Regions from separate parts of the Bradyrhizobium sp. F1.13.3 genome, predicted to be linked through region 2. Evidence: riboswitches for the same ligand, from Rfam matches in the RefSeq annotation. Region 2 holds a riboswitch; the other holds the start of a gene.
What was found. Region 2 has a riboswitch for cobalamin ahead of ABIB66_RS03275 (DUF1636 family protein). Riboswitches for the same ligand answer to the same signal wherever they lie in the genome.
Positions count from the first base shown of each region.

Region 1: linked by a shared signal. The riboswitch ahead of ABIB66_RS28150 (TonB-dependent receptor) and the one ahead of ABIB66_RS03275 (DUF1636 family protein) in region 2 are both predicted to bind cobalamin.

Region 1 covers NZ_JBEPRI010000012.1:914-4,118, forward strand. Annotated here, with positions in the region: gene ABIB66_RS28150 (TonB-dependent receptor) at 1-1,543, opposite strand, end outside; cobalamin riboswitch at 1,811-2,017, opposite strand; gene ABIB66_RS28155 (DUF4198 domain-containing protein) at 2,162-2,953, opposite strand; gene ABIB66_RS28160 (TonB-dependent receptor) at 2,950-3,205, opposite strand, start outside.
Region 2 covers NZ_JBEPRI010000001.1:725,180-728,384, forward strand. Annotated here, with positions in the region: gene ABIB66_RS03265 (cobyric acid synthase) at 1-850, opposite strand, end outside; gene cobO (cob(I)yrinic acid a,c-diamide adenosyltransferase) at 861-1,496, opposite strand; cobalamin riboswitch at 1,537-1,754, shown strand; gene ABIB66_RS03275 (DUF1636 family protein) at 1,850-2,233, shown strand; gene cobW (cobalamin biosynthesis protein CobW) at 2,230-3,205, shown strand, end outside.

The sequences.
Region 1 (3,205 bases), on a different contig from region 2:
CGGATTCAAGCACTCCACCGGGATCAAACCGCGCGCGGTCCAGCTTGATGTCCTCGAACCGGATGCCGCCGATCAGGGCGAAGGTCGAGGTCAGTTTGAGCCGGTCCTCAAACGACAGGGAGGTCGTGTCGAGGTGCGTGTAGATCTTCTCGTCGCTGCGCGGGCCATAGAGGCCGCGATCCGGATTGAGGAGATCGACGTAGTCCGATGAGAACAGCGTGTCCTGCGAGACGTTGAATTGCGAGCTGCTCGCAGCCACGGTGGCGACGAAACGGTTATCCATGCCGGCCAGATTGGAATTGACGGTAAGGTCTGTGATGTTGCCGTAGAGCCGTTGCGCGTGATCGAGCGCCAGGCGCTCGCGATAGATGCTCTGCGCGCCCGCGAAATTGCCTACGGTCTGATCAAATGAGGTGATCTCGTTATTGAACCAGTGCCGGTGGGCGTCATAGCCGTAGACCTGGCTCTTGAGGGAGATGTTGTTGGTGATGTCCCATTGAAAGCCGCTTCGCAGCCACAGCTCGTTCGCCCCGCTGCGATTGTCGAGCACGTTATAGTTCGTCGTCAGCGTGCGCGCATCGACCGTCACCGGGACCGGCGTGCCGCCGCTGAGGTAGTAGTTGCTCCACTGGCCCGAGACGACGCCTGATGTCGGCACAATGCCCGGCGCATTGGCCGGCACCAGAGGCGTGCCCCAATAGAAGCGGTCCTTGTCCTGCCTGTACTCGGCCGCGCCCCAGACCTTCAGGCTGTCGTTGACGCGATAGTTCAGCTGGCCCGAGACATTGCTGAGCTTCGAATAAGTGTCGTCGATAAATCCCTTGTTGTTGAAATGACTGATGTCGAAGCGGTAGTCGAGCCCGTCGATCAGTGTGCTGCCGCCAGAGCCATAGCCAGCGCGATAACCGTTGAAGGAATCGTAGGAGGTGAAGGTGTCATTGATAACAGGCCCGGTGTGCGGCGCCTTGGTGACGTAATTGATCGCGCCGCCGGTCGCCCCTAAGCCGGCTACGAGTGAATCCGGCCCCTTGATGATCTCCACCTGCTGCAATCCGGCGACATCCATGGGGCGGCCGGTCATGGTCGATGGGCCGATTGGGATGCCGTTGTACAGAGTGCTGATCTGGTCGCCGGAAAACCCCCGCATTGAGAAGATGGCGGGTGCACCCGGAGCGTCGCCGCCGGTCACGCCGGCCGCCGCTTTGGCGACGTCGGTGGTCGTCCGGATGCCAAGTTCCTGCATAACGCGCTGGTCGATGACCTCGACGGTCGCGGGCATTTGCCGCGCCGTGATTCCGAGCCGGGAGCCGACGTCGGTGACGGCGGCCGTGTTCAGCGGCGTCTGAATCGGGCCGCTCAATGGCTGGGTTGCTGGGACGGCGACGACCGGACCGGACAGATTGCGCCCCGGGGCGCGGCGGGCCGTCCGCGGCTTTTGAGCGCCCGCGCTGACGCCGGGAGCCCGCCGCGCAGCAGGTGGTGAGACGATCACGGGCTCCACCTCTCGGGAGGTATCCCGGGCGGCGGTCTGCGCTCTTGCCATGGGGCACAGCGACGTAGAGAGCAGCAAGACCAGCCAGGCAGACCTCGTCCGCTGGATGCTGCGTGTGAGGCCCTGAGAGATGCCCCTATCGTCAAGCGAAAATGCCGGCGCAATGCCGCTGCCGAAATGAAGATGTTGCACAAGAACGCTCTGCGGCGACGCAAACAAACCGTCACCGCGGTTGCCTTAGTCACCTGCCTTCGCCCCAAGCGGCAGATGCACCGGCTAGTTGTCCGACATCGAGGCACCCCGCCCAATGCGTTCGCGCGTGACTTATGGCTGGCAGCAGGTTTCCTGGCTCGCGGGTCATCGCCTTCGACCGCCTTCCCAGAGCCCGAGCAGGGCTCCAGTGGTTCGTTTGGTCGTCGGCTATCCGCTTACAGTTGCGGGGGCAGCCGCGGAATTGCCCGCCGAGACGGACGCACCGCATTCCCTTGAAGAGTCCTTGCAGACACTACCGGTCACGAAGGTGGCATCTGCGCGATGGGCCGTCAATATTCGTGTGGCCCTTCACGCATGCCGTCGTTCAAATCGTACCAGTGTGTTGCTGGTTTGCCCGACCGGCGGCTCGGGCCGGTGAACAGGATAGCCTTTTCCAGAAGCTGTGAGGCCGACGAGCTACCGCCCCCTCTCGCTGGCGATCACACCAAACCAGAGCGTTGCATTGTAAAGGTCGGCGGTCGCTTGATCCGGTGTAACCGATGGGGCGGCACGATGATCTATCACCAGCAGATGGGGGCCGGGCTTGGCGATGGGAATTGTCACTATGCCATCGGCGTCGGTCTTGAATGTAGGTATGTCTTTCTCCGCGACGGGGGTTTTGCCGTCGCTGCGTTCGACCTCCGCATCTGACAGCGGCTTGCCGCGAAACAGTACCTTAATCTTGAGTGCCTCCCCCGGCTGGACTTTGGCCGGGTCCGATAGCGGCACAAGCTCCAGGTCATGTCCAAGCAGCTCGGGCCACGGCGCATCGGCTCCCGTGATGGCCTTTGCGAACTTAGCGGACCAGACGCTTTCAACTGCGTCTGGCACCAAGCGCCGCGTGGCATTCCGGAAGACGCCGCCCGTCGTCTTGATCCAGAAGCCATTGTCGTAGCGGGCTGCAAGCAGCGTATGGCCGTCATCGAGGAACGGCTTTGTTCTTGCGATCTGGAAGCCGTTTTCCGACGCGGCCGCAAGACCGTCCAGAAGCGAGCTGCGCCCGCTCTGCGTGATCGCAAAGATGTCCACGACCTTGTCTGCGAACGCGGGAGGACGGTCGTCGGGATGACCGTAGTTGACGACGACACGGCGAGCGCTCGCCGGTCCCGACAGAGTGAGCCAGACATCGTGGGCGAGTGACGGAGCGAGCGAGCCGAGCAGCAGGGCGATCGCGAGCGGCAGGCATTTAACGAGACGGGAATCGATCATTTAGTTACCAGCTTTGGGGCGGCCGCCGCCATGGCGGTCGGGAAGCGATAGGTCACACCCGCCAGCACGGCGAGTGTCGGCTGCGCGCTCACGAAGATGTCGGAAGTTTTTGCCCCCACCGGATCGCCGAAATTGATTGCGATCTCGCTCACACGATCGCCGGGATACCAGGTAGCCTGCGTGAACGCTGTCCAACCCTCGGGCCATGAATAAGCAAGCTTCCCGGTCACGCGCGAGTACGGCGAGGTCGTG
Region 2 (3,205 bases):
CGCCCGGCCGCACCATCACGAGATCGATGCCGGGCTCGAGTTTGAGTGGATCGAGATCGTCGAAATTGGCGATCCGCGACAGCGCGAGACAGGCGATCTTGCATTGGCCGGGCTTGCGCGCATCGCTCAGGCCCAGCGCATCCTCAGCCGGCAACTCGCCGGCGCGCCCGAACCAGGGCAGCACGCCAAAGCCGCGCCATGCGGTCTTCTCTTCGATCAGTCTGTAGCCGTCGTCGAACAGCGTGGGATCGCCACGGAACTTGTTGATGACAAATCCCTGGATCATCGCGGCATCATCGGGGTCGATCACCGTCTGGATGCCGACGAGTTGCGCGATGACCCCGCCGCGGTCGATGTCGCCGACCAGCACGACCGGCACATCGGCTTTGCGCGCAAACCCCATATTGGCGATGTCGGCCTTGCGCAGGTTCACCTCGGCCGGGCTGCCGGCGCCTTCCACCAGCACGAGATCGGCACGCGCCTTCAGCCGTTCGAAGCTCTCCAGCACCGCAGCCATCAATGACGGCTTCATCGCCGCATATTCACGCGCACGCGCGGTCGCAATGCGCTTTCCGTGCACGATCACCTGCGCGCCAACATCCGTCTCCGGCTTCAGCAGCACCGGGTTCATGTCGGTATGCGGCTCGACGCGCGCGGCGAGCGCCTGGAGCGCCTGGGCGCGGCCGATCTCGCCGCCGTCGACGGTGACGGCCGCGTTGTTCGACATATTCTGCGGCTTGAACGGGAGCACGCGCAAGCCGCGACGCACAAAGGCGCGCGCGAGGCCGGCGACGATGAGCGATTTGCCCACGTCCGAGCCGGCCCCCTGGATCATCAATGCGCGCGCCATCGCGAGTTTCTTAGAACTCGACGCCGGCTTGCGCCTTGATGCCGGAGCGGAAGGGATGCTTGACCAGCGTCATCTCGGTGACGAGATCAGCGACCTCGATCAGCTCGTCCTTGGCGTTGCGTCCGGTGAGCACGACATGCGTCATCGGCGGCTTCGAGGTCGTCAGGAATTCGACGACCTCCGCGATGTCTAGATAGTCGTAGCGCAGCGCGATGTTGATCTCGTCGAGCACGACCATGCGGAGATTCTGGTCGAGGATCAGCTCCTTGGCCTTCTCCCAGCCGGCGCGCGCGGCGGCGATATCGCGGGCGCGGTCCTGCGTCTCCCAGGTAAAGCCTTCGCCCATGGCGTGGAACTGGCAGAGGTCGCCGAAATGGCCGGTCAGCATGCGGCGCTCGCCGGTATCCCAGGCACCCTTGATGAACTGCACGACGGCGCAGGGGAAGCCGTGGGCGACACAGCGGACGATCATGCCGAAGGCTGAGGAGGACTTGCCCTTGCCGGCGCCGGTGTGGACGATGATGAGGCCCTTTTCGCCGCTCTTGGTCGCCATGATCTTGTCGCGGGCGACCTTCTTCTTCGCCATTTTGGAGGCGTGGCGGGCGTCGGTTTCGTCGGCCGTCTGGGTATCCGGTTCTGACGTCATCGGACGGGGTCCTTCGGCTTGACAAGAGGCGGTCGGGGGCAAATGGTGGCCCGGCGTTGGTTCCTGTCCTACGACAGGCGAAGAGGGAATGCGATAGGGTCCGAATCGGCAAGATTTGGTTCCAAAATGCAGCCGCCCCCGCGACCGTGACCGGAGAGATGCCCGAAGCCACTGATCCCCTGGGGATCGGGAAGGCGGGGATCGAAGGGGAAACCCTGCTCCGCAAGCCGGGAGACCTGCCAACGCGGACGATTTTGGACCGGCGGACGGGGTGTTCCGCGACGGGGAAACGGGCCTTCGCAAGAACGGTTCGTGGGCCTCTTCGCTTCCCGCTGTTTATTCTGGAAGAAGCGATGACCGTCACACTTCATGTCTGCATCACCTGCCGCGCCGGCCAGACGCTTGGCGAGGGCGAGACGACGCCCGGCAAGCGCCTGCATGGTGCGATCCTCGAGGCCGGCGTGCCCGACGGTGTCAGCGTGGTTCCCGTCGAATGCCTGTCTGCATGCAACCAGGGTTGCTCCGTCGCGCTCAGCGCGCCCGGCCGCTGGTCCTATGTCTATGGCCGTCTGTCGGATGCGAATGCGAGCGACGTGGTCGCGGGCGCCGCGGCCTATGCGGCCGCGTCCGACGGCCTCGTGCCCTGGCGCAGCCGCCCGGAGATCTTCCGCAAGCAGTCGCTTGCCCGCATTCCCCCCATTCTCCCCTTGGCCGTCGTGCCGGAGGCCGCCGAATGAATTCGCTCGCAAAAGTCCCGGTCACGGTCGTCACCGGCTTTCTCGGCTCAGGCAAGACCACGCTGATCCAGCATCTGCTTGCCAATGCCAACGGCAAGAAGCTCGCGGTGCTCGTCAACGAGTTCGGCAGCGAGGGCGTCGATGGCGAGATTCTGAAATCCTGCGCCGATGCGAATTGCCCAGAAGAGAACATCATCGAGCTCGCCAATGGCTGCATCTGCTGCACCGTCGCCGACGATTTCATTCCGACCATGGAGAAGCTGCTGTCGCGGCCGGTGCGGCCCGATCATATCCTGATCGAGACCTCGGGCCTGGCGCTGCCCAAGCCGCTGCTGAAGGCGTTCGACTGGCCGGAGATCCGTTCGCGCATCACGGTCGATGGCGTGATCGCGCTGGCCGACGCCGAAGCTGTCGCTGCCGGCCGTTTCGCGCCGGATCCTGACGCCGTCGAAGCGCAGCGTGCGGCCGATGAAAATCTCGATCACGAGACCCCGCTATCGGAAGTGTTCGAGGACCAGATTGCCTGCGCGGATATCGTGCTGCTGACGAAGGCGGATCTTGCGGGCGCGGCAGGCCTCGAAGCGGCCAAGGCGGCGATCACCGCCGAGATGTCGCGCCGCGTGCCGATGCTGGCGATCACCGACGGTGCGATCGACGCGCGCCTCATCCTCGGCCTCGGTGCTGCCGCCGAGAACGATCTCGCCGCGCGTCCATCGCATCATGACGGCGAGGAGGATCACGAGCACGACGATTTTGCCTCCGTCGTGATTGATCTTCCTGAGGTCACCGATATCGACACGCTGGTTGCATCCGTCCAGCGTCTGGCGCGGGAGCAGAATGTGCTGCGCGTCAAGGGTTACATCGCGGTGGAAGGCAAGCCGATGCGCCTCTTGCTGCAAGCGGTCGGCGAGCGCGTGCGCCACCAGTTCGACAAGCCCTGGGGCGCAGGTGCGAGGCAATCAAAGCTCGTCG